Regions from separate parts of the Serratia odorifera genome, predicted to be linked through region 3. Evidence: predicted binding sites of a transcription regulator. Region 3 holds the regulator's gene; each other region holds the start of a gene.

The links. The regulator PurR, encoded in region 3, represses purine synthesis genes. The targets are predictions, from matches to a motif close to CANGCAAACGTTTGCNTG.
Region 1: the regulator PurR is predicted to act here: its motif matches at 6,629-6,646, upstream of purT (formate-dependent phosphoribosylglycinamide formyltransferase).
Region 2: the regulator PurR is predicted to act here: its motif matches at 3,136-3,153, upstream of ACCC84_RS10780 (NCS2 family permease).

What each region holds. Positions count from the first base shown of each region.
Region 1 covers NZ_JBGMUT010000002.1:718,525-728,644, reverse strand. Annotated here, with positions in the region: gene exoX (exodeoxyribonuclease X) at 1-495, shown strand, start outside; gene ACCC84_RS09510 (S9 family peptidase) at 529-2,562, opposite strand; gene ACCC84_RS09505 (tellurite resistance TerB family protein) at 2,633-3,286, opposite strand; gene yebF (protein YebF) at 3,501-3,860, opposite strand; gene yqfB (N(4)-acetylcytidine aminohydrolase) at 3,930-4,238, opposite strand; gene ACCC84_RS09490 (YebG family protein) at 4,278-4,601, opposite strand; gene dbpA (ATP-dependent RNA helicase DbpA) at 4,688-6,070, opposite strand; gene cspE (transcription antiterminator/RNA stability regulator CspE) at 6,221-6,430, opposite strand; gene purT (formate-dependent phosphoribosylglycinamide formyltransferase) at 6,700-7,878, shown strand; gene ACCC84_RS09470 (YoaH family protein) at 7,952-8,191, opposite strand; gene ACCC84_RS09465 (glycosyltransferase) at 8,264-9,271, opposite strand; gene pabB (aminodeoxychorismate synthase component 1) at 9,569-10,120, shown strand, end outside.
Region 2 covers NZ_JBGMUT010000003.1:66,513-76,632, forward strand. Annotated here, with positions in the region: gene ACCC84_RS10755 (3-oxoacyl-ACP reductase family protein) at 1-173, opposite strand, end outside; gene ACCC84_RS10760 (LysR family transcriptional regulator) at 304-1,227, shown strand; gene ACCC84_RS10765 (lipocalin-like domain-containing protein) at 1,308-1,751, shown strand; gene ACCC84_RS10770 (glutathione S-transferase family protein) at 1,748-2,416, shown strand; gene ACCC84_RS10775 (VOC family protein) at 2,462-2,878, shown strand; gene ACCC84_RS10780 (NCS2 family permease) at 3,209-4,570, shown strand; gene ACCC84_RS10785 (Na+/H+ antiporter) at 4,759-6,408, shown strand; gene ACCC84_RS10790 (LysR family transcriptional regulator) at 6,437-7,324, opposite strand; gene ACCC84_RS10795 (CidA/LrgA family protein) at 7,462-7,878, shown strand; gene ACCC84_RS10800 (LrgB family protein) at 7,875-8,564, shown strand; gene ACCC84_RS10805 (CTP synthase C-terminal region-related (seleno)protein) at 8,605-9,297, opposite strand; gene lpxP (kdo(2)-lipid IV(A) palmitoleoyltransferase) at 9,435-10,120, opposite strand, start outside.
Region 3 covers NZ_JBGMUT010000001.1:836,784-846,903, forward strand. Annotated here, with positions in the region: gene punC (purine nucleoside transporter PunC) at 1-101, opposite strand, end outside; gene punR (DNA-binding transcriptional activator PunR) at 224-1,144, shown strand; gene purR (HTH-type transcriptional repressor PurR) at 1,171-2,196, opposite strand; gene cydH (cytochrome bd-I oxidase subunit CydH) at 2,521-2,610, shown strand; gene sodB (superoxide dismutase [Fe]) at 2,684-3,262, opposite strand; gene ACCC84_RS03970 (C40 family peptidase) at 3,483-4,325, opposite strand; gene ACCC84_RS03975 (Grx4 family monothiol glutaredoxin) at 4,738-5,082, shown strand; gene rnt (ribonuclease T) at 5,146-5,826, opposite strand; gene gloA (lactoylglutathione lyase) at 5,902-6,309, opposite strand; gene ACCC84_RS03990 (alkene reductase) at 6,475-7,572, opposite strand; gene ACCC84_RS03995 (TetR/AcrR family transcriptional regulator) at 7,659-8,264, opposite strand; gene eptA (phosphoethanolamine transferase EptA) at 8,377-10,017, opposite strand.

The DNA of each region.
Region 1 (10,120 bases), on a different contig from region 3:
GTGGAAGACAAGCCACGTATCGCCGTCGCTATCGGCCGTTATATGGGGAGCGAATATTACGTGGCGCATAATGCCGCCTTCGATCGCGGCGTTTTGCCGGAAATGAACGGCCGCTGGATCTGTACCGTCAAGCTGGCGCGTGCGCTCTACCCCGGTATCAAATACGGTAATCAATATTTGCGTTATGCACTGAATCTCGAGGTACAGCTGCCGCAGGACACCACGCTGTATCCGCATCGCGCGCTGTATGACTGCTACGTCACCGCCGCACTGTTGCAGCGCATCATCAAGGACTCAGGCTGGTCAGCGGAAGAAATGGCCAACATTACCGAACAGCCGGTGCTGTTAAAAACCTTCAAGTTCGGTAAGTATCGCGGCCAGCCGATCGATCGCATCGCCCAGGAAGATCCTGGCTATCTGCGCTGGATGCTGAAGTCGATTACCGACCTCAGCCCAGACATGAAGCACACGCTGAAGTACTATCTGGTAGGATAACTATGCGGGCAACCCTTGCTGCCCGCATTGACGTTACTCCGCCAGCGACAGGATAAAAGCATACTCCAGCGCAATGTCTTCGTAGGCTTTGAAACGGCCGGATTTCCCACCATGCCCGGAATCCATATCGGTGTGCAGCAATAGCTGGCGGTCATCGGTTTTCAGATCGCGCAGTTTTGCCACCCACTTGGCCGGCTCCCAATACTGCACCTGTGAATCATGCAAACCGGTGGTGACCAGCATATGCGGGTAATCCTGCGCGCTGACGCGATCGTAGGGGCTGTACTGTTTAATGTAATCGTAATACGGCTTTTGGTTGGGGTTGCCCCATTCGTCGTATTCACCGGTGGTCAGTGGAATGGATTCATCAAGCATGGTGGTCACCACGTCGACGAAGGGAACCTGCGCCACGATACCATGGTATAGCGTCGGTGCCTGATTGATCACCGCGCCCATCAGCAGACCACCGGCGCTGCCGCCCATGGCAAATACCCGCTTGGCATCACCATAACCCTGCTCTATCAGGCTGTGGGTGACGTCAATAAAATCATTGAAGGTGTTCTGCTTGTTGAACAGCTTGCCATCTTCATACCACAGTTGCCCCAATTCACCGCCGCCGCGAATGTGCGCCAGCGCAAAGACAAAACCGCGATCCAGCAGGCTCAGGCGACTGCCGCTGAACGCCGGATCCATGCTGCTGCCGTACGAGCCGTAGCCGTAAACCAGCAGCGGATTGCCAGCACGGGCAAATTTGTCAGCGCGATACACCAGCGATACCGGCACCTCAACCCCGTCACGCGCCGTTACCCACACCCGCTCGCTGCGGTAATTTTCCGGCGTGAAGTTCTTCACTTCCTGCTGTTTGAGCATCACCCGTTCGCCGCTGTCGAGATCCAGTTGATACAAGGTCGTCGGCGTGGTCATCGACGAATAGCCATAGCGCAGCAGCGCGGTTTCCGGCTCCGGATTATAAGCCAGCCAGGTGACATAAGTGGGATCGTCGAACGCAATGCGTTTTTCTTCGCCGCTGTTCCAATGAATCTGTCGCAGTTGGGTCAAGCCAGCCGCTCGCTCCTCCACCACCAGCCAGTCGCGGAACAGGTTAAAGCCCTCCAGCATCACCTCGCTGCGCGGCGCGATCAGCGTTTGCCACTGCGCTTCGTCGGGCTGGATGCTTTGATACAGGCCGAAGTTCTTGCCGTCCTTATTGGAACGAATATAGAAATGCTGGTGATAGTGATCGAGACCGTATTCATGATCCTTGCGACGCGGGACAAACAGCTGCGGCATCGTTTCGGCGCTGTCGGCGTCCAGCAGCAGAATCTCTGATGTGGTAGTACTGCTGAGGTGGATCAGGATATAGCGTTCGGAAGTGGTCTTTTCCAGGCTGACGTAGAAAGTGTCGTCGGTTTCTTCGTAAACCAGCACGTCCAGCAACGGGTCGCTGCCGATCACATGGCGGTAAACCTGATATGGCAGCAGCGTCTTGGCATGCTTGCGTACGTAATAGACGCTGGCAGAATCGTTGGCCCATTCAAAGCTGCCAGAGGTGTTTTCCAACACCTCTTCGGCCCAACGCTGCTCTTGCAGATATTTGAATCGAATATCATATTGCCGGCGTGACAAAAAGTCCTCCGCCAACGCCATGACTTGATTGTTCGGGCTGACTTCCAGCCCACCCAGGGTATAAAACTCGCGCCCTTCTGCTCGCTGGTTGCAATCCAGCAGCGTCTCCCACTGCTCGGTTTCAGCCGCCGGCTGGCGCATGTACAGCGCATATTCGTTACCCGGCTCGTAACGGGTCTGGTAACGATAGCCATGGCGTACGTGCGGCACCGAATGCTCCTGCTGCGGGATCCGTGCCACCATTTCTTCGTATAGCGCTTCACGCAACGCCTGCTGCGGTTGTAACGTGGCCTCGGTGAATGCATTCTCCGCCTGCAGGTAGTCCAGCACCTGCGGATCGGTGCGTTCGTCGTCGCGTAGCCAATAGTAGTCGTCAACACGGGTATCGCCGTGCGTGGTGATAGGATACGGCCGTTTCTCGGCTTTTGGAGGTGTCATCATTACTAAATCATCCGCTTACAAACATTACTGTAAGGGTGGCACGTTTTCTTCAGGATAAAAAGCGGTACGGTTAGGCCAATTCGCGCTTTTTCTGGTTCACGTCGCTTTCGATGCCCTGCTTGACGTCCGCCGGGATTTTCAGCGACTGCGCCAGCGCATCCAGATAGCCGCGCTCCATAAAATGATCGACGTCGATAACCATGCAACTCAGGTAGTACACTTCCAACGCTTCATCTTCGTTTTTGACGCTTTGAGCGATCAGATCCGGATTCAGCGGTTGGTCGATCGCCTGTTGCACCCAGGTCTGCGCTTCTTCCCCTACCTGCAGCTGTTCCAGGCTATGGTCGATGGCGCGGCGTTCTTCAGCATCAATATGGCCATCGCTCTTGGCGGCGAACACCAATGCCTGCACCAGGCGCTTGGCACGTTGGTCAACCGGAGTAATCTGGTTGCCGAACTGCGGCTCATCCTGGTGGGTTTCCTTGACTCGCGCCTTGTATTTGTTCCAAATCACCGCGCCCACAGCGGCGCTCCCCCCGATAATCAGCGCGTTTTTGCCAAACTTGCCCACCAGTTTGCGTGACGACTTGTTAGCCAGCAGTACGCCAACCAAACCGCCCAGCGCGGTAGGTGCCAGCAGCTTGCCGATGCCTTCACTTCCGCCAGCGGCCCCGGCTTTCTGCCCCAACATCGATTGAATCTGCTGCATCCAGTTGTTTTTCATTGTCGCTCCTCACCAGTATGTCGACGCGCAACGGCATTGCCAGGCCGCGCGCAGTTAGCCACCAGATTAGGGGATCTTTTGTCAACTTACGTATGGGGATGAAAACTTGTGTTGAGCAGCCGGAGATTGGCTCGGTTAACTCGAGGGTAAAGTGCGGTCATCATCAGGGCGCACATGGCGCCCTTGGCAGAGCGGTTACGATAACCGGAGGAAGTTACTCCGCGACGCTGTAAGCGATTTCGCCCTGGTTGCAGTTGAGCGTTACGTTGTAGATTTTGTCCGTCTTGCTGCCACGCACCGTCAGCGGCACCTGCCAGACATTATCTTTGCCGACGATGGCGTCCGGACTGACCCAGACAATCGGCGTTGCGGTGCCCAGTTGCTTCTTGTCAGCATCCCAGCGCGTAATGCGGTTTTGCAAGAAATCGCGTTTTACCTGCGCCGCTACGTCCGCCGCCTGCAGGCCGCTGCATTGCGCAACCTTGGCGCTACGCAGTTGTTGCGCCTGTGCCGTACCGGTCAATCCAGCTACCGCCACCAGTGCGACCACCCATGACCATCCCGTTTTGTTCATATGTCCTCCCGTTGTGGTTATCACTATCCGGGGGGCAGCCCCGCTGCGAACAACGGGTCGGGCCGTGGGCTAGCGTTTGATAAAGGCAATCACAAACAGTTCGTCCAGCCCCGGATAGATTTCCTTGATAACCTGCTTCAGCTCGCCAAGCGGCATGTTTTCCTGTTTGGCGTGTTGTTCGGTCAACGCCTCCAGACGGATTGGCGTCACCGACAGCACTTCAATCAGGCAGAAAAACACGCCGTCCTCATGACGGCTGACGCGCAAGACATCCCCGGGCTGGAAGTGTGACTCACTGGCGTCCCGTAGAGTAATGGTTTTGCGCCCAGCCAGGATATCCGGCTCAAAGCGGCTGAAGAAAGTTATTCCGCGGCTCATTCTAGACCCTTTTTCATTACAATGCTGCAACATAAACCGCTACGCCGCCTGCTTTTCTGCCTGCGACTGGGGATTTTTGCTCGCGGCCGGCTTGTCGCCCTTGGCCTTGGCCGGTTTTTGGCTCACCGCCTGCGGCGCTGCACCACGCAGAATTTGCGTCAGCGCCTCTTTATGTTCTGCCAGATAGAAGCTCAGGGCTTCGCGTTGCTCTTCCTCCAGCGTTAGTGGCGCCTGTTGTAGCCACTCGCCAAGACTGTCGGCCAGATCGAGCATTTTGTCGTAGGCATCGGCTTCTTTCTTGCTTGCGAACGTCATTTTTTCCTCACCGTTTCTGACCACCAGGTATTTTACTTCAACTGCCATCTGTGTATTCCTCAAAGGTTGAAACACTGTATTTATATACAGTATAAGGCGTTATAGTGCGGGGGTTCAAGCGCCCCCGCCTGTTATTATTTCAGCAGCCGCGCCTTGCAGCTTTTGCCTTTGATCTTGCCCTGCTGCAATTGTTGCAACGCCTTGCGCGCGCTGGCCTTGCGGATAGCCACGTAGGCGTGCACCGGGAACATATCGATTTTACCGACCTCGGCCGCGGTCAGACCCGCCTCTCCGGTCAACGCCCCGAGAATATCGCCGGGGCGAATCTTCGCCTTGCGGCCGCCGTCAATGCACAGCGTGGCCATTTCCGCTTCCAGCGGTGCCGTTGACGCACCGCTCAATTCACTGACTGACGCCCATTGCAACTTGCGGTCCAGATACTCTTCCAGCGCGTGGGCGCGTGTCATTTCCTGCGGCGCACACAGGCTAATGGCCAGCCCGCTCATGCCGGCACGGCCGGTACGGCCAATGCGGTGCACATGCACTTCCGGGTCGAACGACAGTTCGTAATTGACCACCAGTTCAAGATCCTTGATATCCAGACCGCGTGCGGCGACGTCGGTCGCTACCAGCACGCGACAGCTGCGGTTGGCAAAACGCACCAGCACCTGATCGCGATCGCGCTGCTCCAGATCGCCATGCAGTGCCAGCACGCTGATGCCGCGTGCCTCCAATGCTTCAAACACGCTCTGACAATCGCGTTTGGTATTGCAGAACACCACGCAAGACGTTGGCTGAAAATGGCGAATGGCGGCCACCAACAACGCCGGACGCTGATCGCGGGTGGTTTCGTAAAAGCGCTGAGCGATGGTGGTTGGCGCGTCGCCGTCGTCGACTTCCACGCTCAACGGCGCGCGTTGCACCCGGTCGCTGATGCGCTCGATGCCCGCGGGATAGGTCGCGGAAAACAGCAGCGTTTGGCGCTGCGGCGGCGTGTAGCTGATTACCTGGTCAATGTCGTCGGCAAAGCCCATGTCGAGCATGCGGTCGGCTTCGTCCAGCACCAGCACTTTCACCTCATCCAGCACCAGAGTCTTCTTACGCAGGTGTTCCTGGATACGGCCCGGCGTTCCCACCACGATATGCGGCGCATGCACCAGCGAATCCAGCTGAGCGCCCATCGGCTGACCGCCACACAGGGTAAGGATTTTGATGTTTTGCGTGAAACGCGCCAAGCGGCGCAGCTCTTTGCTGACCTGATCGGCCAGCTCACGCGTTGGACACAAAATCAGCGCCTGGGTCGCCACCTGGCTGACGTTGATTTTGTCCAGCAGGCCAATACCGAACGCCGCCGTCTTGCCGCTGCCGGTTTTTGCCTTGGCGCGCACGTCTTGCCCGTTGAGGATGGCAGGCAGCGCGGCAGCCTGTACCGGTGTCATTTCGGCATACCCCAGTTCATTGAGGTTGGCCAACTGTTCGGCTGGCAGCGGCAGGGAAGAAAAGGAAACTGTGCTCACGGCGATAACTCTTATATGGCAGATGGAAAGGCGGCGCGACCGGCTGGCCAGCACCGTAATAAGGCGTGATGATAACAGAGATAGCGAACTTTCTGGATTGCAGCCATAAAAAAACCCGCCGGAAGCGGGTTTTTTGGCAGCGACGTTGCGTTAGATGGCAACAACGTTGGCTGCGGCTGGGCCACGTTGGCTGTCCTGGATGGAGAATTCAACCTGCTGACCTTCTGCCAGAGTTTTGAAACCATCGCTGACGATAGCGGAAAAATGCACGAAAACATCTTTCGAGCCATCGGCTGGAGTGATAAAGCCGAAGCCTTTGCTTTCGTTGAACCATTTTACGTGACCGGTAATCTTAGTCATTTGACTTTCCTTTACTTGATAAACCTGCCTTGACGGCACTTACGGCGCGAAGGCCCTGCGTTCTGTAGGTCTTCTTTCGCCGCCAGTTATTAACGCATAATCGTCGTGACAGGGCAAATTTTTTCGTTCCTTATTAAAACAGCAGGTTACAGGACTAATTTTGCAAAATGGCCTGCGCGCTTTCGCCGGAAGGATGTCGGCGCAATCGTTTTCGTATATACTGCGCGCCTGTTTTTAGCCCCGTCAATTTTCACATCAGGGACCAGACTATGTTTACTATTGGAACCGCACTGTGCCCCTCCGCCACCCGTGTCATGCTGCTCGGCTCCGGCGAACTGGGTAAAGAGGTGGCAATCGAATGCCAGCGTCTTGGGTTGGAAGTGATTGCCGTCGATCGCTATGCCAATGCCCCGGCAATGCACGTCGCGCATCGCAGCCACGTGATTAACATGCTGGACGGCCAGGCGTTGAAGACGCTGATCGAGCAGGAGCGTCCTGACTACATCGTACCGGAAATTGAAGCCATCGCCACCGACATGCTGGTGCAACTGGAGCAACAGGGCCACCATGTCGTGCCCTGCGCCGAAGCGACTCGCCTGACCATGAACCGCGAAGGCATTCGCCGTCTGGCGGCAGAGAATCTTGCCCTGCCGACCTCCAGCTACCGCTTTGCCGATAGCCAGGACGCCTTTTATCAGGCGGTCGACGACATAGGCTACCCCTGTATTATCAAACCGGTGATGAGCTCATCCGGCAAAGGCCAGAGCCTGATCCGTGACGCCTCGCAGTTGGCGGCAGCCTGGGAATATGCGCAACAGGGCGGTCGCGCCGGCGGTGGACGGGTGATTGTCGAAGGACTGGTCAAGTTTGATGTTGAAATTACCTTGCTGACCATCAGCGCGGTGGACGGCGTACATTTTTGCGCGCCGATCGGTCACCGTCAGGAAGATGGCGATTACCGTGAATCCTGGCAGCCGCAATGCATATCGCCGCTAGCGTTGCAACGCGCCCAGGCGATAGCCGAGCGGGTGGTCACTGCGCTGGGTGGTTACGGGTTGTTTGGCGTTGAGCTATTCGTTTGCGGCGATGAGGTCATTTTCAGCGAAGTCTCCCCTCGCCCGCACGATACTGGCATGGTGACGCTGATTTCACAGGATCTGTCGGAGTTTGCCCTGCACGTTCGCGCTTTCCTGGGTCTGCCGATCGGCGCTATTCGCCAGTTCGGTCCGGCGGCATCGGCGGTTATCCTGCCGGAGCTGACCAGCAGCGACCTGCGCTTTGGCGGATTGGATCAGGCATTGCAGGGGCACAACCAGCTGCGGCTGTTCGCCAAGCCTGACATCAGCGGCAAACGCCGTCTGGGCGTGGCGCTGGCCTGTGCACCGACCACCGAGCAGGCGGTTGAAATCGCCACTCAGGCTGCCGCGGCGGTAATGGTGCAAGGGTGATGGACAGGTAAAATAGCCAAAGCCCGGGTTACCCGGGCTTTGGTTTGATGAACAGGCGGAACCTGTTCAACGCTTAATAATCGTCTTCGTCTTCGTCATCTTGCGGCTCGGCATCCGGTTGCATACCCGGCGCATCCTCGTCTTCCTCGTCAAACATGACGGCAACCCGGGCACCCTGATGCTGTTCGCGGATCTGCTGCGCAACCACGGCAATCGCTTCACCGCTGCTCATGCCCTGCTCCATCAATTGACGGATGCGATCCGCAGCTTCCTGCTGCTCCAGATGATTCAGTGACGGCATACCTGCAAGCATGTGTTTATCTCCAGCTGATTGGAGGGGGATTATACCCTGCCTACGTTACGCCGCAACCGCGTCACCCGGTTATTATTGTGCGGCCGGTTTGGTACTGTGCCCATCAAATCGCCACTGTTTCAGCCGCGAGCGCCATAACAAGACGTGCCAGGCCTGTTTCAGGCCGCGCGCGTTGGCGGTCATCAATCGGTCGATGCCGCGACGGTAGAACTCGCGGGTAATCTGCTGTTGCGCCACCGACTCCGGCTCACGGCGAATACTGTGGCAAATACCCAGCGCTTCACGGGCGATCTGCCAATGAAACGCCGGTCGCAGCCTAATCTTGTCGGCATAGCGGCGGTTAAGCGCCACCAGCATCTCGACGATCTTCATATAATGACGCTGATATTCGACGTTGGCCGCGCCGGTGCGACGCCGATTGCTGATCGAGCGGTCATGCACCCGCTGCCGATACAACGGCGTACTGAGATATTGTACCCGTTGGGCATTAAACATCACTTCGGTGGTCCAGGGAATATCCTGATGGTGCAGACCGGGTTCAAAATAGAGCCGATGCTGCTTAATAAAATCAAGCCGATATATTGCCAGCCACACCACATGAATAAATTTTCGCGTTTTCAAGGCGCGCTCAAACCATTGCACGCCGCTAATTACCCCGGTCGATGACAGACGCGCAGCAGGAATAATTTCTTTTAATTCATTCTGCTGGGTGAAATAACGTTCACCGTTGCACTGCATGACATCCAACAGATTATTTTCAGCCATTTCGATCAACGTGGAATACATTTCCGGCGCCAGCAGATCGTCGGCGTCGGGAAAGGCGACATATTTGCCGCTCGCCACCGCCAGACCGGCGTTGCGGGCGACCGAAACGCCGGCATTAATCTGGTCGATAATCGTAATATGCGAATAACGCCCAGCGTAACGGCGAGCTATCTCAGCTGACCCATCGGTCGAACCGTCATTAATAATAATCACTTCCAACCGGCGTTCATCTTGTGCCAGCAGCGATTGTAAAAACGGTTCCAATAATTCGCCCGCATTGTGCATTGGGACGATCACGCTCAACATTAAAGACATAATCTACGTTTTCCTTACCTGTCGCCAGGAAAAGAATGTTTAAAAAAATGGCGTATGTTGCTAACCAGCGAAACGCCGGAATAATGACGGCCGAAAGCCCACGACGATCGCGTTTAACAAGGTTGCGTAAAAGAAAACTAATTTTTGCATGTTTGTATGCAACGAACGTCGCAAAAAATGCTTAGCTCGCTTATTATTGACTTGCCACATGAAGCGAGTTCGCATGCGCCGCCGCACGGAATATGGCAGAATATCCCTCAGGAACAGCCGCCCCGTAAGCCAGGTTTATTGCAATCCATGACTCAATCCGTACCAAACCTCAAATCGTTGCCGTACCATCGCCACGCCGTGCTGGAGCAGTTTGCTCCGCTGGCGTCTCAACCCTGGGCCATGCTGCTGCATTCGGGGTTCGCCGAGCATTCGCACAATCGATTCGATATTTTGGTCGCCGATCCACGCGTCACGCTGACCACCCGCGGCGAACGTACGCAGATTATCGCAGGTTCCAGCGTCGTTGAGTCGCCGGACGATCCCTTTACCTTACTGCAACGGCAGCTGGCCGCGCTGACGTTTGCCCCCACGGCGCGAGCCGATCTGCCGTTTCAAGGCGGCGCGCTGGGCCTGTTTGGCTACGATCTGGGTCGCCGGGTGGAGACCCTGCCGCAGGTGGCGCAGGCCGATATCGCCCTGCCGGACATGGCGGTAGGAATTTATGACTGGGCGCTGATTGCCGACCACCATCTGCAAACCTTGACCTTGCTGAGCCATGATGATGTAGAGCAGCGCTGGCAGTGGCTAACGCAGCAATCATCGCCGGCAGCCAGACCATTTACCCTGACCAGTCACTGG
Region 2 (10,120 bases), on a different contig from region 3:
CCAGCGGCGGTAATCGCGCTGACGACGGCATCGGCCTTGTCGGCCGATGCGACATAGGTTAACGCCACGGCGGCACCTTCGCGCGCCAGACGTTTGGCCACTGCTGCGCCGATGCCGCGAGAACCACCTTGAACGAAGGCGACTTTTCCTGATAGTGAAAGCGTTGCTGACATGATGTATCTCCAAATTGGCGAGGGTCAGGATGACGTGGTCAGTATCAAAGAAATCAACCTCGGCCACTAGCCATAAAGAGCTATAATCAGCTTAAACCATTGGTTTGAAATCGGCCTGAAAGGAAAACGCATGTTGGGACATCTTGAATGTTTTGTCAGCAGCGCTGAGCTGGGCAGTTTTTCTGCTGCCGGCCGCAAATTAGGCATCAGCCCGGCCGCTGTGGGCAAAAATATCACCAAACTCGAAGCTCAGGTCAGGGTTCGCCTGTTCCAGCGCAATACGCGTAAATTGATCCTCACTGAAGAAGGAGAGCGTTTCCTTCAGGAGGTCAAAGGCGGTTTGCTATCGATTCAGTGTGCGCTGAAAGGGCTGAGCAGCGCCGGCGGCGTAGCGGCCGGTACGCTCAAGGTCAGTATGGGAACCGCTTTTGGCCTGCATTTTATGTTGCCGATGCTGCCGGGGTTTCTTGCCAGGTATCCAGCCATCATACCTGACTGGCATTTTGACAACCGCCAGGTCGATATCATCGGCGAGCAGTTTGACGCCGCGCTTGGCGGCGGTTTCGAACTGGCGCAGGGCATGATCGCCCGCGAACTGGCCCCGGCGCATGGCGTGTTGGTCGCTTCGGCCGACTATCTGCGGCGACAGCCAGCGCTGCAGCATCCGGAGCAGTTGGCTGAGCATGCGGGTATCTTCATTCGCTCCCCGCAAACCGGGCGTATCAGAAACCTGCCGTTGCGCAATCCAGACAATGAACAGCGCCCGGCCGCCATGCAGGTAGCCATGACGGTGAACGAACCTGCGGCGGCGGCGCAGGCGGCGGAAATGGGCATGGGGATCGCGCTGATTGCCATGCCGAATGCCTTGCCCTATCTGGAAAGTGGCCACCTGGTCAGGGTGTTGCCGGAATGGTATGTCGATCGTGGCAGCGTACGTCTCTATTTTCCCAGCCTTAAATTTTTGCCGACCAAAACCCGGGTCTTTGTCGATTACATCATCGAGCAGTTTCGCACGCAGCAACTGGCGGCGCGTTTCGATGCGCGCAGAAAATAATGACGGCAGCCGATAGCTGCGCTGGCGGGGGGCGGGATTCGCCACTACCTTTAAACAAGGCTGAGTGGGGAGAAAAGATTATGGTTACGCATGCATTTATCGGCAGCTGGTCACTGGTATCTTCGGTGTTCAAGAATGAAGAAGGTACGGTGAGCCATCCGCTTGGCGAACAGGTGTTGGGGCGGATCAACTACGAAGCCAACGGCACCATGGCGGCACAGTTGTACAGCGCCGTACGACCGAAGTTTACCTCGAGCGATCCGGCGCAGGGTACGGACAGCGAGCTGCGATCGGCATTTATCAACATGATCTGCTATTACGGCCGTTATCAGATTGACGAGCCGGATCAGCGGGTGATCCATCAGGTTGAGGGCTGCTCGTTCCCCAACTGGATCGGCAGCCGGCAAGTGCGTTTTTATACCTTTACCGACGACAAACTGACGCTGCGCACCGTGCCGCTGCAAATCGGCAACGGCGTGCAGATTGGTGAGCTGGTATGGCAACGGATCGGGGACGCTCCATGATCATTGTTCACCACCTGAATAATTCCCGCTCTCAGCGTATTCTCTGGTTGTTGGAAGAGCTGGAGGTGCCGTACCAGGTGCAACGTTATCAACGCGATAGCGTTACCTTGCTGGCGCCTGCCGAACTCAAAAAGATCCATCCGCTGGGCAAGTCGCCGGTGATTGTCGATGGCGACCTGACGCTGGCGGAATCCGGTGCGATTATTGAATATCTGCAAGAGGCCTACGACGCGCAGGGGCAGTTCATGCCCACCGATTACCATGCGCGCCAGCAGTATCGTTACTGGCTGCATTATGCCGAAGGTTCGTTGATGCCGTTGCTGGTGATGAAGCTGGTGTTTGGCCGGCTCGATCATCCGCCGATGCCGTGGCTGATGCGGCCGATCGCTGGAGCGATAGGCAAGGGGGTCCAGCGCGAATACCTGGATAAACAGATAGCAACGCATCGTGATTATCTGGAGCAGCATTTGGCGGCCAACGTCTGGTTTGTCGGCAATGATTTCAGCGCGGCGGATATTCAGATGAGTTTCCCGCTGGAAGCGTTGGCCGCGCGTTACCGGCTGGACGATTGCCCGAAGCTGCGTGACTTCCTGCAACGCATACGTGCACGTCCGGCTTATCAACGGGCGTTGCAACAGGGCGGGCCCTATGACCTGCTGAGTTGACAAGCTGGACTATACTCGATGGGTCAAGGTTTATGGAGATAGCCGATGGCTACGCAAATCTTTATTAATCTGCCGGTCAATGACCTGCCTGCGGCAATGACGTTTTTTGACCGGCTTGGTTTTACCTTCAATCAGCAATTTAGCGACGACACCGCTGCCTGCATGGTGGTGAGTGACACTATTTATGTGATGTTGCTGACACACGACAAATTCAAAATGTTTACCCCCAACCCAATCAGCGATGCCAGGAAGGCCAGCGAAGTGCTGCTCTGTCTGTCACAACCCAGTCGCGCCGCGGTGGACGACCTGGTGCGCAAGGCGGTAGCGGCCGGCGGCAATACCTATCATCAACCGCAGGATCACGGCTTTATGTACGGCCATGGTTTTCAGGATCTGGACGGCCATATCTGGGAGCTGATGTATATGGATCCGCAGGCAATGGCGTCACAGAACCCTGCGTAACCTCTTTTCAGCGGCAGTCGGTTTACCGCCTGCTTATTTATGTGACAAAAGTCGCAATTTCCGTAATGATGGCGTCACACGCTTTTCGGCCGGTTGTGTTGCGATCTTTAGTTGATCACACGGCCTGGAAGGCGGGATAATCGTTTGCCTACACCAAAACATCATAAATTCACCGGTACCGTGCAATGAGAGTTAATCGTTTGCCTTGAATTGCGGCGCCTATTGGCTGCGATTGGGAAGGATAAATAAGCAAACGTGACGGAAACGATTCCGTTATTGCCTTGCATGGGCAGGTGAGCCGCTTTTGCGAAAAACACAGGGGACAGCAGCATGTCGGATTCTCAAGCAAACAACGCCGTTAAATCAAAAGGCGGGCTTGACGGGTATTTCAAGATTTCAGCGCGTGGCAGCAATGTGCGTCAGGAAGTGGTGGCCGGTCTGACGACCTTCCTGGCCATGGTCTATTCGGTGATCGTGGTGCCGAGCATGCTCGGCAAGGCCGGTTTCCCACCGACTGCGGTATTTGTCGCGACCTGTCTGGTGGCCGGCTTGGGGTCGTTGCTGATGGGGCTGTGGGCCAACCTGCCGATGGCGATTGGCTGCGCGATTTCACTGACCGCCTTCACCGCATTCAGCCTGGTGCTGGGCCAGCATATCAGCATTCCGGTCGCGCTGGGTGCGGTGTTCTTGATGGGCGTATTGTTTACCGTGATTTCGGTTACCGGTATTCGCTCCTGGATCTTGCGCAATTTGCCGATGGGCGTGGCGCACGGCACCGGTATCGGTATCGGCCTGTTCCTGCTGCTGATTGCCGCCAACGGCGTTGGTCTGGTGGTGAAGAACCCACTGGACGGGTTGCCGGTAGCGCTGGGCGCCTTTACCTCGTTTCCGGTGGTGATGACGCTGCTCGGTCTGGCGGTGATTTTCGGCCTGGAAAAACTGCGAGTGCCGGGGGGCATTCTGCTGGTGATTATCGCCATTTCGGTCATTGGCCTGATTTTTGACCCGGCGGTGAAGTACCAGGGACTGTTCGCCATGCCAAGCCTGGCTGACGAAAATGGCAACTCGTTGATTTTCAGCCTGGATATCATGGGTGCATTGCAGCCGGTGGTGTTGCCGAGCGTGCTGGCGTTGGTGATGACCGCGGTGTTTGACGCCACCGGCACCATCCGCGCAGTGGCCGGGCAAGCCAACCTGCTGGATAAGGACGGCCAGATCATCAACGGCGGCAAAGCATTAACCTCCGACTCGGTGAGCAGCATTTTCTCCGGTCTGGTCGGCGCCGCGCCGGCTGCGGTCTACATCGAGTCGGCTGCGGGCACCGCCGCCGGTGGCAAGACCGGCCTGACGGCCACCGTGGTCGGTTTGCTGTTTCTGCTGATCCTGTTCCTGTCGCCGTTGTCGTATCTGGTTCCGGTATACGCGACCGCGCCGGCGCTGATGTACGTTGGCCTGCTGATGCTCAGCAACGTGACCAAACTGGATTTCAACGACTTTGTCGATGCGATGTCCGGCCTGCTGTGCGCGGTGTTTATCGTACTGACCTGCAACATCGTTACCGGCATCATGCTGGGCTTTAGCGCGCTGGTGATTGGCCGTATTTTCTCCGGCGAATGGCGCAAGTTGAACATCGGCACCGTGCTGATTGCCGTTGCGCTGGTCGCCTTCTATGCAGGCGGCTGGGCTATCTAAGCGTATCTTTAGCGGGGACGCCGTCGCTGCGTCCCCGTTTCATCGCTTCCATTCAGATAAGTCTCCTTCTTTATTTCGCCGTTTTTGAAAGGCACAACAAGCTTTCATCGCCATAAAAAAGTGTTCTACTATCACAGATACTCTGGCAACGAGCCTTTGTGGTCTGAACCGTAGAGTCTAAGGAAAGCATGGAAATCTTTTTTACTATTCTTATTTTAATCCTGGTGGTTTCACTGTCTGGGGTGGTGACACGAATGTTGCCGTTCCAGGTGCCGTTACCGTTAATGCAAATTGCCATCGGTGCGATGTTGGCCTGGCCGCATTTCGGGCTGCACGTTGATTTTGATCCTGAACTGTTTTTAGTGCTGTTTATTCCGCCGTTGCTGTTTGCTGACGGTTGGAAAACCCCAACGCGCGAATTTATCCATCACGGTCGCGAAATTCTCGGGCTGGCGCTGGTGCTGGTGTTGATCACCGTGGTCGGGGTCGGCTATCTGATCTACCTGATGGTGCCTGGCATTCCGCTGGTAGCGGCATTTGCGCTGGCGGCGGTGCTGTCGCCAACCGATGCGGTGGCGCTGGGCGGCATCGTCGGCAAGGGGCGCATTCCCAAATCCATTATGGGCGTACTGGAAGGTGAAGCGTTGATGAACGACGCTTCCGGCCTGGTATCGCTTAAATTCGCCATTGCGGTGGCGATGGGCACCATGGTGTTTACCGTCGGCGGCGCGACGCTGGAGTTCCTCAAGGTGGCGATCGGTGGTCTGCTGGCAGGGGTGGCGGTGACCTGGCTGTACAGTAAGTCGCTGCGCATCATGAGCCGCTGGAGCGGTGACGACCCGGCGACGCAAATCGTCTTGCTGCTGTTACTGCCGTTCGCTTCTTACCTGATTGCCGAACACATCGGCGTTTCCGGCATTCTGGCGGCGGTGGCGGCCGGCATGACCATCAGCCAGTCTGGTGTGATCCGCAATGCGCCACTGGCCATGCGACTGCGAGCCAACAGCGTCTGGGCGATGCTGGAGTTTGTCTTCAACGGCATGGTGTTCATCATGTTGGGTCTGCAACTGCCGGGGATATTGGAAACCTCTATCCTGCAGGCTGAACTGGATCCTACCATTGAGACCTGGTACCTGTTCGTTGACGTGGCGATCATTTATGCCGCGCTGCTGATCCTGCGTTTTACCTGGCTGTGGCTGATGAAAGGCGCCAGCAAACGCTTCCTGAAAAAGCGCCCGTTGCTGTTTGGCGATTACACCACGCGTGAACTGTGGGTGGCGTCGTTCGCTGGGGTGCGTGGGGCGATTACGTTGGCCGGTGTGTTGTCGATTCCGCTGTTGTTGAGCGATGGCAGCGCGTTCCCGGCGCGTTACCAACTGGTGTTTATCGCCGCCGGTGTGATCCTGCTGTCGTTGCTGGTCGGGGTGCTGGCATTGCCGCTGTTGCTGCGCGGCGTGCAGGTGGCGGACAAGAGCGCCAGCAAAAGCGAGGAGCGCATGGCAATTGCCATGGCAGCGGAAGTGGCGATCGAAAGCATCAATAAAATGGAAGAACGCCTGGCGGCAGATACCGAAGAAAACCTCGATCCACAGGTGTTGAAGGAAATCAGTTCGCGGGTGGTGGGAACGCTGCGGCGGCGGATCGCCAGCGAAGACGATATTGAAAACGCGCTGGAGCTGGAAAACTTGGAACGGCGTTTCCGCCTGACGGCATTGCGCGCCGAACGTGGGGAGTTGTATCACCTGCGCGCCACGCAGAAAATCAGCAACGAGACGCTGCAAAAATTGCTGCATGACCTCGACCTGCTGGAAGCGTTGCTGGTGGAACGCGAAGGATAATGCCACAGGGCCGCGTTTGCGGCCCTGATTATTTCAGCGTCGGCCAGAAGTCGCGACAGCAGGCAATCCAGGCCTGTGCGCTATGGGAAAGATAACTGCCCTGGCGCCAGATCAAGCCGACCTTCCATTCCATTACCGGTTCCAGTGGCAGCCAGATCAAACTGCTTTTATCCAGCCACTGGCACACCGGTTCCGGCAGCATGGCTATCCCGACGCCGGCCTGGACCATCGAAGCCAGAAAATCCCACTGTCCGCTGCGTACCGCGATTTTTGGGGCGATATCGGCCTGGCGGAATGCGGTCATCAGCATTTTGTACAGCGCGAAATCCTCGTTGTAAATCAGGATTGGCCAGTCAGCCAATTCGCTGATAGCCACGCTGGTGCGGGTTTGCCAGTGCGCATTGCGCGGGGCGACCACGCACATGGGATGGCGTAGCAACGGCAAGAAGGTGAGCGGTTGTTCGACATCGGGCGAATATACCGTCATGGCGAGATCCAGTTCGCCGGCCAGCACCGCCTGTTCGCCGGACAGTCCCCCCAGTTCGGAAATCTTCAGTTCTACGCCAGGATAGGTTTGGCGAAAGGTACGGATCAGTTCGGCGATCTGCCGGCCCACCATCGGCGGTATGCCCAGTCGCAGCACCCCTTTACGTACCGAGCCGATGTCTTCAAGCTCCGCCTCAAGCTGGCGGAATTCATCCAGAATGGCCAGACCGCGCTGATAAACCGCCTGACCGCTGTCGGTCAGATGCAGCTTTCGCCCCTCGCGGATTAGTAGCGTGCATTCCAGTTCCTCTTCCAGGTGACGCAGCATTTTGCTGATGGTTGGCTGGGTGACAAACAGTTTTTCCGCGGCGCGGGTAAAACTTTGCTGACGCACCACTTCAACGAAGTAGCGCAGGGTGCGAACATCCACAGTTTTTCTCCAGATGAGCGATACCGGCGGTAAACTATTCCCTTACGGCATGATGTTGATAATTTTAATTCATTTCAGTGGATGTTTCTCGGCTGCGTATACTGAAACTCGGAATTTTTTGCTCGAGGTTAGATGCCATGTCTATGGCGTTACGCGCGGCGGCGCCATCGCTGCTCAACCGCTTACAGGTACCGATCCAGGTCATTTTGTATGTGGTGCTATTTCTGATTGCCGATCGGCTGGTACAGCAGTTTCATCTGCCGCTGCCGGCCAATATCGTCGGCATGTTGATGCTGCTGTCGTTGATTGTGCTGCGGGTGTTGCCGCTGCGCTGGGTGAAGGCCGGTTCACGCTGGTTACTGGCCGAAATGCTGCTGTTCTTTGTCCCGGCGGTGGTGGCGGTGGTGAACTACGCCCAGTTACTGATGGTGGAGGGGTGGAAGATCTTTCTGGTGATCGCCATCAGCACCACGTTGACACTGGGTGCGACCGGAGTGGTGGTCGATCGCGCCTACCGTTTCGAACTTTGGCTGCAACGGCGTAAAGCACGATGAATGACTTTTTTATCAGTGCGGTGTGTTTTGCCGCGACGCTGGCGCTGTATTACGTCAATAAGAAACTGTATCGCCGGCGGCGTACGCTGTTGCTGATGCCGCTGGTGTTAACGCCGATGGTTCTGGTACTGCTGCTGGTGGTAACGCACGTTTCCTATCAGGATTATATCGGTGAAACCCATTGGCTGCTGTGGCTGCTTGGCCCGGCGACCATCGCGTTTGCCGTGCCGGTTTACGAGAATCTGCATATTATTCGCCGCCACTGGCTGTCGCTCGGCGTTGGGGTCGTCACCGCGGTGCTGGTAGCGGTGTACAGCTCGGTGTGGCTGGCGCAGCTGCTGACGTTGCCGGAAGAAGTACAACGTAGCCTGGCGGTACGTTCGATTACCACGCCATTTGCCTTGGAGGCCGCCAGACAAATGGGCGGCCAGCCGGATTTGGTTGCGCTGTTTGTGGTGATCACCGGGGTGTTTGGCATGGCGATTGGGGAGATCCTGTTTCTGCGGTTAGCAGTGCGCAGTCGTCTGGCGAAGGGGGCCGGGCTTGGCGCCTCGTCACACGGCGCCGGCACCGCCCGCGCCTATGAAATGGGTGAAGAGGAAGGGGTGGTTTCAAGTTTGGTGATGATGCTGGCTGGCATCATCACCGTCGTGGCCGCGCCGCTGATTGGCCAACTGATGTGGTAAATGCAGACCTCTGCGCCGGTGAAGGCCGGCGCCGAAGCTGTTAGCGTCGTGCGGCGTCGATCAGCGCAACCACCAGCGGTGATAGCTGTTCATGCAACGCGGCGCGTTCAGACTGGAACAGCGTTGCCATGAAAAAACGGTGCTCGGGCAGTTCGATGGAGCGCACATCGCCCTCGCGATCGTGGCCGCTGATAATCAGCGGATATGGCTGGAGTTCGGCGACAAAATCCGGATTTACACCAAAGTTACAGTGATACCCCTCATGCGTTTCCAATCGGCCATAGATTTCAGCAATGCGCGTTTGCGGCAGAAAGACGACGGTGTCGGTTTTTTCCACCAGCGAGCAGGTTAACGGGGTAATGACCTGGCGGCCATCGCTGTCGGTTTCCGCGTGGCTGGCATTGTGCCAGCCCATGACGTTACGGGCATACTCCACTACCGCATACTGGAACCCACCGCAGGAGCCGAGGAATGGCACGTTCTGCTCGCGTGCGTGGCGGATAGCGATAAATGCGCCGTCATCGTTTTGATACGGGCTACCGGGGACGAGCCAGATGGCGTCGTAGTCTGCCAGTACTTCAGCATGGTTGACGGTTTCAGTCGGCAACCAGCAGGAGTCGATGTCGACATCCAGGTGAGCGGCGGCAAGGGACAGAGCAATGGGAATGGCCTGGTGGGCAACGGCCTGGGGACGAAAGTCTCCGACCAAGGCAATGCGGACTCGGGTTTTCATTACTGTTTCCTGTGTAGGGAAAGTATGAAGGTTACAACAATGTTAACTATAGTGCCGCTGGAATCTGGCAATATGGCACGAAATGCCGGGGAGATAACAGCGGGCGCAGCAGGCGCTACGCCCGGCATGGCAGGGGATCAGTACAGGGACGGCGCACCGGTCGGGCGCGTTTTGAACCGGCGATGCAGCCACATATATTGCTCTGGCGCTCGCATAATCTCTTTTTCTACCACTTTGTTCATATAGGCCGCTGCGGCCATTTCATCGGCGATTGGGTAATCTTCCAACGCCGGCTGGATCAGCAGATCGTAACCGCTGCCGTTTTCACGGCGAATCAGCACTACCGGCACCAACGCCGGTTTAGCCATGCGTGCCAGCATAAAGGTGCCGCTGGTGGTGGCGGCCTGGTCAACGGCAAACAACGGTGCGAAAACGCTGCCGCGTGGGCCGTAATCCTGATCCGGTGCGAACCACACCGCTTCGCCGCGCTTCAGCGCATGTACCATGCCGCGCAGATCCTTACGATCGAGCATCGCCTTGTTGGAGCGCATGCGACCTTTGGTCTGCGCCCATTCCATGGCCTTATTGTTGTGCGGGCGATACATCGCCATCATCGGCTGGCACAGGCCCATCGCGCGGCCGCCGAGTTCCAGTGACATGAAATGCACGCCAATCACCAGCACGCCGCGCTGGTTTTGCTGCGCCATTTTGAGGTGGTTGATGCCGGACACGTTAAACCAGCGTTTTACACGTTTGTCGGACCAGAACCAGGCCATGCCGGTTTCCAGCAGACCCATGCCGAGGGATTCGAAATTGCCGATCA
Region 3 (10,120 bases):
TCTTGCTGCATGGCGCCAAAGGCGGGCAGGTACATATCGGTGGCCAGGTAGCCGAGCATGCTCAGCCCGGCGAGGTAAAACATAAATCCAAAGTTTCGCATGGTATTTCTCGTTGATGCTGTTGTGCAGGTTTTTTTTAGCGTCGCAAGTGTATCTGGCTGGATCTCTGCTTGTGAAACGGTAATATTTGCAAGCTGTTGTTAAAAAAATTGAAGGCAAAGCGATGTGGTCTGAATATTCCCTTGATGTGGTCGACGCCGTGGCGCGTACCGGCAGTTTCAGCGCGGCAGCGCAGGAACTGCATCGCGTGCCGTCAGCGGTGAGTTATACCGTACGTCAGTTGGAGCAGTGGCTGGCGGTGCCGCTGTTTGAACGGCGCCATCGCGACGTGGAGCTGACGCCTGCCGGCGCATTGTTTGTTCAGGAATCGCGCGCTGTCATCAAAAAAATGCTCGACACCCGTCGTCAGTGTCAGCAGGTGGCCAACGGCTGGCGCGGCCAGTTGAAGATCGCCGTCGATATCATCGTCAAACCACAGCGTAGCCGGCAACTGGTGCTGGATTTCTACCGTCATTTCCCGGACGTCGAGTTGCGGGTACAGCCGGAAGTGTTCAACGGCGTGTGGGATGCGCTGGTGGACGGGCGTGCCGATATGGCAATTGGCGCAACGCGCGCGGTGCCGACCGGTGGCGGCTTTGCCTTTCGCGACATGGGTTTTATGAACTGGCTGTGCGTGGTCAGCGCCAGCCATCCGCTGGCGGTTTTGCCCGGCCCGCTGGATGACGATCGGCTGCGGCCATTTCCCTCCCTGGTGCTGGAGGACACCTCACGCACCTTGCCCAAGCGCGTCACCTGGTCTTTGGATAACCAACGGCGGTTGCTGGTACCGGACTGGGTATCGGCGGTGGACTGTTTGCGTGATGGCTTGTGCGTCGGCATGGTGCCGGCACATCGCGTATTGCCGTTGATTGAGCAGGGGGAACTGGTGGCGTTGCAACTGCCTGAACCGTTCCCGCCCAGCGCCTGTTGCCTGACCTGGCAGCAGAACGCGCAGTCGCCGGCGATGGCGTGGTTGCTGGATTATCTCGGCGACAGTGAAACGCTGAATCAGGAATGGTTGAGCGAGGTGATATTGCCGGAGTAGCGCAATCGCGCCCCCCGGCCGGTGCTTTAGCGGCGGTAATCGACGAACGGGCCGTCGGCGACCGAGCGGCGTTCGATCAATTTGGGGTGGACTTCAATGACCTGCGATTCTTCGCGTTTGCTGATGATGCGATCCAGCAGCATGGTAAATGCCATTTCACCAAGACGCTCTTTTGGCTGATGGATAGTGGTCAGCGCCGGGGTGAAGTAACGCGCGTTGCGTACATTGTCATAACCGATCACTGAAATATCCTGCGGCACGCGCAACCCGAGCTCGTCGGCAGCGCAGATTGCGCCCATGGCCATAATGTCGCCGCCGCAGAACACGGCGGTCGGGCGCTGTTTTTGCGACAGGATCTGGTGCATGGCCTTATAACCGGACTCCGGCTCGAAGTCGCCCTGGACAATCCACTGGTCACGGATGTCGATATTGGCTTCCTGCAATGCCTTGAGGAAACCCTGATGACGGCCGCCGCCGGTGTTGCGCGACAGTTGCCCGGGAATGGCGCCGATGTCGCGGTGGCCACGTTCAATCAGATAACGGCCTGCCAGATAGCCACCTTCGAAGGCGTTGTCGATGATGGTGTCGGTGAAGTCACCGCGCGCGGCGCCCCAGTCCATCACCACCATCGGGATGTTGCGATAATCTTCCAGCATGCCGAGCAGTTGGTCAGGATATTCGGAGCACATCACCAGCAGGCCGTCGACGCGTTTTTGCGCCAGCATCGCCAGATAGGCGCGCTGTTTGTCCAGATTGTTATGCGAGTTGCACAGAATCAGCGTGTAGCCCTTGCTGTAACAGCTGTTTTCCACCGCTTCAATCACTTCAGCGAAATAGGGCGCTTCGCTGGAGGTTGCCAGCAGGCCAATGGATTTGGTGTGATTGACCTTCAAACTGCGAGCAACGGCGCTTGGGGAATAATGCAGCTCTTTAATGGCAGCCCAAACGGCCGCCTTGGTCTCTTCGGCGACGAAACGGGTCTTATTGATGACGTGCGAAACGGTGGTGGTGGAAACGCCCGCGCGTTTGGCCACATCTTTAATCGTTGCCATGTAAAGAATGACTCCTAAACCCACATGTATTTAGCATGTAAGCATGTTGTTAATCGTTTGCCTACGCAGATCCTTCTCCAGAGTCACGAAAACTTGGTTTTTAGTGTGGAAGTCGTCAGCCACTTGACCTGGAGGGACTCAATTGCCGGTGCGCAGCAGTGAACTGCGAATTTTGTCGCATATTGAGCAAAAGTGGAAGTGCTAATCAACATTATAAGCGTGGAATGATAACAAGATTTTATTGGGGAACTGTGGGAAAATGATTTGACGCACCAATACTGTGGATTTTATGCTTGGCGCAGATTATCTGATAAGGAGTTTTTGATGGATACCGATTTAAAAATGTCTTTGTTCACCACCCTGGGTGCATTGGCGATGATTATTGCCTTCAGCTTCACTGCCGCATTGAACTGAATCCTGACTTAATCAATAAAGGCGCAGCTCAATATGAACTGCGCCTTTTTATTTATTGCCGCGTATTGGCCAATTACGCCAGGTTTTCCGCTACGAACGCCCAGTTCACCAGCGCCCAGAAGTTTTCCAGATAGTTCGGCCGCGCATTGCGGTAGTCGATATAATAAGCGTGCTCCCACACGTCTACCGTCAGCAGCGGCTTGTCCTCGCCGGTCAGCGGGGTGGCTGCATTCGAGGTATTAACGATAGCCAGCGAACCGTCGCTTTTCTTTACCAGCCAGGTCCAGCCAGCGCCAAAATTGCCTACCGCTGATTGTGTGAACGCCTGCTTGAACTTATCGAAGCTACCGAAGGCCCGATTGATTGCTTCTGCCAGTTTACCGCTTGGCTCACCGCCGCCCTGTGGCGACAGGCAATGCCAGTAAAAGGTGTGGTTCCACACCTGCGCGGCGTTGTTGAAGATGCCGCCGCTGGCGGTTTTAACGATCTCTTCCAATGATTTTTCTTGAAACTCGCTGCCGTCGATCAGCGCATTCAGGTTAACCACATAAGCGTTGTGATGTTTACCATAGTGGTATTCCAGCGTTTCTGCCGAGATATGCGGTTCAAGCGCATCTTTGGCATACGGTAGAGCAGGTAGTGTAAACGACATTGCTTTCTCCTTCTTTTATATGGCGCCAATCTGGCGTTCCCATCCGGGGACTTTGGCGAACGAATCGCCAGTAACCACTCTTTTTTAGAGGTTATTAATGGTAGCAATTTCCCGACAGGAAAAGGAGTTAAAGCGTGCTAAATCGGGGCAAAAGAGTTATGGCAAGAGAGAAGGGAACGGCACGATGGCGGCCGGGCGAGGCCGCCATCGTCTTGTTGCGTCAGCGAATGGTTTTTGGCGTCATCACGCGGCGGGCACCGACGTAATGATTTTGCCAGTAATCATTATCAAGCTGGCTGATGCGGATTTCCTCCCCGGTGCGCGGCGACTGGATAAATTTGCCGTTGCCCAGATAAACCCCCACATGGTCAGCCGCGCCGCGGTTATTTATGCGAAAGAACACCAGGTCTCCGCTTTCGAGTTCGTTCTTCTTGATCGGCGCCGCATCCCGCAGGTGGAACATTTCATTGGCGGTGCGCGGCATCTTGATTTTCATCACGTCCTTATAGGCGTAATAAATCAGTCCACTACAATCAAAGCCGGTGCGTGGTGAAGTACCGCCCCAGCGGTAGGGTTTGCCCATCTGGTTCATCAGTTTGGCCATCGCGGTCTGTTTGGCGTGCTGATAACGTTTTTTATGCGCAGCGCTGAGTTTTAGCGGTTTTTCATCATGCAGCAGATTTTCGTTACGCAGCCGCTTGGTGGTGGCCAAACCCGCAGTGCGGTGGCGACCATAACCTTTTTTATAGCCTTTCTTCGGCGGCGTAACGCGAATTTTGGCAACCTGTGTGGTTTTACGCGACGATTTAATTCGACTGGTCTTCTTTGCCGTTTTTATGGTCGATGTTTTGCGGGTTTTTAACGCGGTCGTCTTTTGCGGTGTAGTGACTTTGGCTTTCTTGGCCGCCTTGAGCGCTTTCTTTTTCTTGCGATCGTCCAGGCGTGCTTCATTAACATGGGTTTTACGCTGCTCAGCGGCAACGCGAGCCTGTGGCGCGGCATGCGCCAGATTGAGAAACAGCTGTGTAAACAACAGCACAAAGAGCGTAATAATTAAACGCATGTTGACGTTACCAACCTTGGCCCCGAAACAAACTACGAAAGAATGACAGTATTCCCCAAATACGCCATATAAAACAGCGGAGAACCTATAAATAATAATCCATATTGTGAGAAAACGTTAATGGCATTTTTAATCAACGCAAAAAACGCTGCCGAATGGATGAAAAATGGTCTGCGACGCGACTGGCTGGGGATTAAAGCTGCAGCACTCGGCAAAATATATTAGTGAAATGGTCAGATTAAAAATGTTATTCTGAGTGTATGTTTGATCGAAATGGCGTTGCCGACGCTGCGCGGTCGGTGCTGGCAGAATGTCCTTGCAAAAGATGGCGTTTTTTTGCCAGCCGCCCAGCCGCTACAATAGCGGATGTGATGCATGTTGTAGCCCTGAGATGGCTTGAGGAAGCAATAAAATGACGACGATTGAAAAAGTTCAGCAACAAATCGCTGAGAACCCGATTCTGCTGTACATGAAGGGTTCACCAAAATTGCCAAGCTGCGGCTTCTCCGCTCAGGCCGTTCAGGCGTTGTCTGCCTGTGGCGAGCGTTTTGCCTACGTTGATATTCTGCAAAACCCCGACATCCGTGCCGAACTGCCGAAATACGCCAACTGGCCAACCTTCCCACAGCTGTGGGTGGACGGCGAACTGGTTGGCGGTTGCGATATCATCATCGAAATGTATCAGCGTGGTGAGTTGCAGCAGTTGATCAAGGAAACGGCAGAAAAATACAAAGAGCAGGAAGACCAGCAGCCATAACGGCGGTTTCCTGTAATGACAACGGGCGGCGTATATCACATACGCCGCCCGTTTTTTTATCGCTCAGTCAACGTTGCCGACGGCCAGCGGCCAGCCGCCGAGGCGTTTCCAGCGATTGACCAGCTCGCAGAACAGCAGGGCGGTTTGTTCGGTATCGTACAGTGCGGAGTGTGCCTGGCTGCTGTCAAACGCCATGCCGGCGGCGATACAGGCTTTGGCCAGCACGGTTTGCCCGAGCACCAGCCCGCTTAGCGCAGCGGTATCAAAGGTGGCAAACGGATGGAACGGATTGCGTTTCAATCCGGCGCGTTCTGCGGCGGCCATCAGGAAACTGTGATCGAAGTTGGCGTTGTGCGCCACGATAATCGCCCGGTTGCAGCCTTGATCTTTAATGCCCTTGCGCACAGCCTTGAAAATGGCGTGCAGCGCATCGTATTCGCTGACCGCACCGCGCAGCGGGTTATGCGGATCGATACCGTTGAAGGCCAGCGCTTCAGGTTGCAGGTTGGCGCCTTCGAACGGTTCAACGTGGAAATGCAGCGTTTCGTCCTGCTGCAGCCAGCCGTCCTGGTCCATTTTCAGCGTGACGGCGGCTATTTCCAGCAGCGCGTCGGTGCGGGCGTTGAAGCCGGCGGTTTCGATATCTATTACTACGGGATAAAACCCACGAAAACGACCACACAGGGCGTTAAGATCACTTTTTTCGGCCATCAGTTTCTTATCTTCATCGAATGCAGCGCGCATTATGACAAATTTTGTGCCGCCTTGCAGGCGGTTATCATTCCTGGATAAAAAAGGGCGCGGTAAGCGCCCTGAAACTCAGTTGCCGAGGCCGTGACCGGCGTGCTTGTTTTCGATCAGCTCGATTTTATAACCGTCTGGATCTTCAACGAAGGCGATGACCGTGGTGCCGCCTTTAACCGGGCCAGCTTCGCGGGTCACGTTGCCGCCGGCGTGGCGAATGTTGTCACAGGTGGCGGCAACGTCATCAACGCCCAGCGCCAGGTGGCCGAACGCGCTACCCATTTCGTAGCTGTCGACGCCCCAGTTATAGGTCAGTTCAATCACGGCGCCTTCGCTTTCATCGGTATAGCCGACAAACGCCAGCGAGTATTTGTATTCGGTATTTTCGCTGGTACGCAGCAAGCGCATGCCTAATACCTTGGTGTAGAAGTCGATGGAGCGTTGCAGATCGCCGACACGCAGCATGGTATGGAGTAAGCGCATAATTTCCTCTGATTGCAGGTTTTGCCGTGCTTGGCGGCAGATAGTGTGAAGCAAAAAACAGTATAGCGTTGTCGTATAAGGGAATTCAATGAGGGGGCCGGTATAACGACGTGGCGCATTGATTGGCGCGCGGTCGGCAGATTCACCGACCACGCGCGTGGTCACTTACAGCGTTGGGTAATCGGTATAACCTTGCGCACCGCCGCCGTAGAAGGTTTCCGGCTGCGGTTCATTCAGCGGCGCGTTCTGTTGCAGACGTTCCGCCAGATCCGGGTTGGCGATGTAGGCGCGGCCAAACGCCACCGCGTCGATAAAGCCTTTTTCGATCAGGGTTTCGGCTTTTTCGGCGCTGTAGGCACCGGCACCGACGATCACCCCTTTGAAGCGGGCGCGCACCGCATCGCGGAAGGCATCGGAATACGGTTTGCCGCCGGCCCAATCCGGTTCGGAAATATGCAGGAAGGCAATATTGCGCTTGTTCAGCTCTTCTACCAGGTACAATGCCGCTTCTTCCTGATCTTCGCCATTATCCAGCCCGTTGAACGGACCGAGCGGTGAAATGCGGATGCCGACGTGCTCGGCGCCCCATTCATTGATGCTGGCGTCAACCACTTCCAGCGTCAGGCGGGTACGGTTTTCGATGCTGCCGCCGTATTGGTCGGTACGCTGATTGGAGGCCGGCGCCATAAATTGATGCAGCAGATAGCCATGCGCCGCGTGCAGTTCAATGTAGTCGAAGCCGGCTTCGCGCGCATTGGCGGTGGCCTGGCGGAAGTCGTTGACGATGCCGGGGATCTCGGCGGTTTCCAGCGCGCGCGGCGTTGAAGTCGGCACGCGTACCCAGGCGCCGGTTTCGTCACGCACGGTAGTCCGGGTGTCGGCATTGATCGCCGAAGGCGCAACCGGCGCCTGTTGGCCAGGTTGCAGACTGTCGTGGGAAATGCGACCTACGTGCCACAACTGTACGGCGATATGGCCGTTTTTATCATGCACCGCCTGGGTAATTTTTTTCCACGCAGCGATCTGCTCCGGGGTGTGCAGCCCCGGCGCGCCGGCATAACCTTTCGCCTGGAAAGAAATTTGGGTCGCTTCGGTGATCACCAGACCAGCGCCGGCGCGTTGCGCATAGTACTCGGCCATCAGTGGGGTAGGAATATCACCCGGTTCAATGCTACGCAGACGAGTCAGCGGAGCCATAAATACGCGGTTTGGCAGCGTATTCGCGCCAACCTGGATCGGGGTGAATAATTTTTCAATCTTCATAATGCATCCTATTTAATAGACCGGTCGACTAGTTATTGGCTAATAAAAACGCAGGTTAAAAAACATTTACTGTTACGGGATGGTGATTAAGGCTGCGGCGGGCGCAGCAATAACTCGATGCTTTCCAGTGCGCTGGTCAACGGCGCGACCGAACGGCGGATCTTGGCGCGTAACGACGCCCCAAGCCACAGCGCGTACAGGGTTTCGGCGGTGGTGGCCGGGCTCATGGCTACCGCCAGCGAACCTTCGGCGATGCCGCGCTCAATGGCGTTCTGCAAGCGGCCAATGACCTGTGCGCTGCCGATTTCCAACGCGTGACGCATCGGTTCCGACAGATCGCTGACCTCGGCGGACAGTTTCACCGCCAGGCAGGAGTTATGGCACTCGCTGCGGCAATGGTAGCTAATTGCCTGTGCGTAATAGCTCAACAGCTGGTGGCGCGCATCGCTGTTGTTATCGGCAAACAGCGCCTGCATTTCCACATCGTAATGTTCAAAATAGCGTTGCAGCATCGCTTCGCCGAAGGCTTCCTTCGAGCGAAAATAGTGATAAAACGAGCCTTTTGGCACGCCGGCAGTGGTCAGCAGTTCGCTCAGTCCCATGCCGGTAAAGCCCAGGCGCAGGCTCAGGCACTCACCGGTCGCCAATAGGTGTTCTCGTGTATCAGTGTTGCAATGCGTATGTTTTGTCATAATGGGGCTGAGGATAATAGACCGATTGGTCTAGGTCAAGTAGGCGATAAAAAAACCGCTGCGTAAGCGCCGGTCAGGATCGGCGCTATTGTGCCTCATCGTCGTGCCGACGTTAAGCGTTGCCGCTGCGACAGCGCTGCAAAATATCCAGCTGCGGCTGATATTGGTCAGTCTGGATGTTCAGCATACCAAGCAGGGTATGGAACAGGTTGTCCTGCGAAACCTGATCCTGCTGCGCCAGCGTTTGCAGACATTGGCGATTGATGGCGAAGTTGCGCTGATAATCATCCGACATCCACAGCAGCATCGGGATGTGGGTCTGTTGGCTTGGCGCAAACATGTAAGGCGTGCCGTGCAGATACATGCCGTTTTCCCCCAGCGATTCGCCGTGATCGGACAGATAGATCATCGCCGTGTTAAAGCGGCTGCCGTATTGTTGCAACAGCTTGATGGTGTTATCCAGCATGGCATCGGTATACAGCAGCGAATTGTCATAGGTATTGACCAACTGCTGATGGCTGCAATCCTGAATCTGATTGCTGTCACAGGTTGGCGTGAAGCGGCGGAATTCGGCGGTACTGCGGCGATAATAGGCCGGACCATGGCTGCCCATCTGGTGCAGCACGATCACGCCATCGCCTTTCAGGCTATTGAGGTAATCGTTCAACTTGTACAGCAGCACGTTGTCCATGCATACCTCGCCATCGCAATCCTGCGGCAGTTTCAACTGGGTCATGTCGATATGCGGCACGCGGTCGCATGCGCCTTTGCAGCCGCCGTCGTTTTCGCGCCACAGCACATTGACGCCGGCGTGTGCCAGCACATCCAGCATGCCTTCCTGGTGACTGGCCAGCGTGGCGTCGTAATCGCTGCGTGGCATATTGGAAAACATGCACGGCACCGAGATGGCGGTTTCAGTACCGCAAGAGCTGGCGTGTTGGAAGTAAATCACCTTGTCTTGTTTGAGCCGCGGGTTGGTTTCGCGCGCGTATCCTCCCAGCGAGAAATTTTCTGCACGCGCCGTTTCGCCAACCACCAGAACCACCAGCGTTTTCTTTTGCTCGGCGGCGATGAGCGGGCCTTTATGCGCGTCTTTGCCGATGCTGACCAGCGGCAGGTTGCTGGTGAAGTAGCGCTGTTCGGTAAATTTGAGGGTACCGGCAATAAAATCGGACGGCGTAAGCATTTTAACCACGCTTTTATTGTTGCGCAGCAGCGAGGCGTAGTCTTTATAGAACAACGCGGCGATCAGCAGAATAACCACCGCCGACAACATAACGTTGGCAGCGCGCAGGCCCAGCATGTACCACCATGGGTGGGTTTGGCGAATAGTGACAAAACAGACCACTACCGCCGGTAAAACCCCCAGCAGCATCAGCCATAGCCCCATGCGCGGGGTCAGTAGGGCGGTGGCCTCCTGCGGGTTGGTTTCAAAGGCGTTTTGCATCATGTTGCCGTCGATCACCACGCCGTAGCTGAACATGAAATAGTTGGCCGTTGCGCTGCCGAGCAATAACAGGATTATCAGCGGTTTGCGCAAATAAGGTACGGTCAGTACGCTGAAAATCATATTGAGCGCACAGAAAATGACCACCGGCATACTGGCGGCAAAAATAACGCTGTTGAGGTTTTCAAAACGAATGTACGACCACGCCTTATGCAAAAATAACGCGTTCTGGAAGACGGTGAAAAACAGGGCGCTGGCGACAATAAATCCCAGACTGTTACATTGTAACCTCTGACGTAACCACATTGCTGCATTGTTATCCTGAAGGGGGTAATGGCAAGGAATCTACACCACGAAACTTAAGATAACCTTAGAGATTCAGCCTGACGGCAGGATGGTTGAGGTTTGG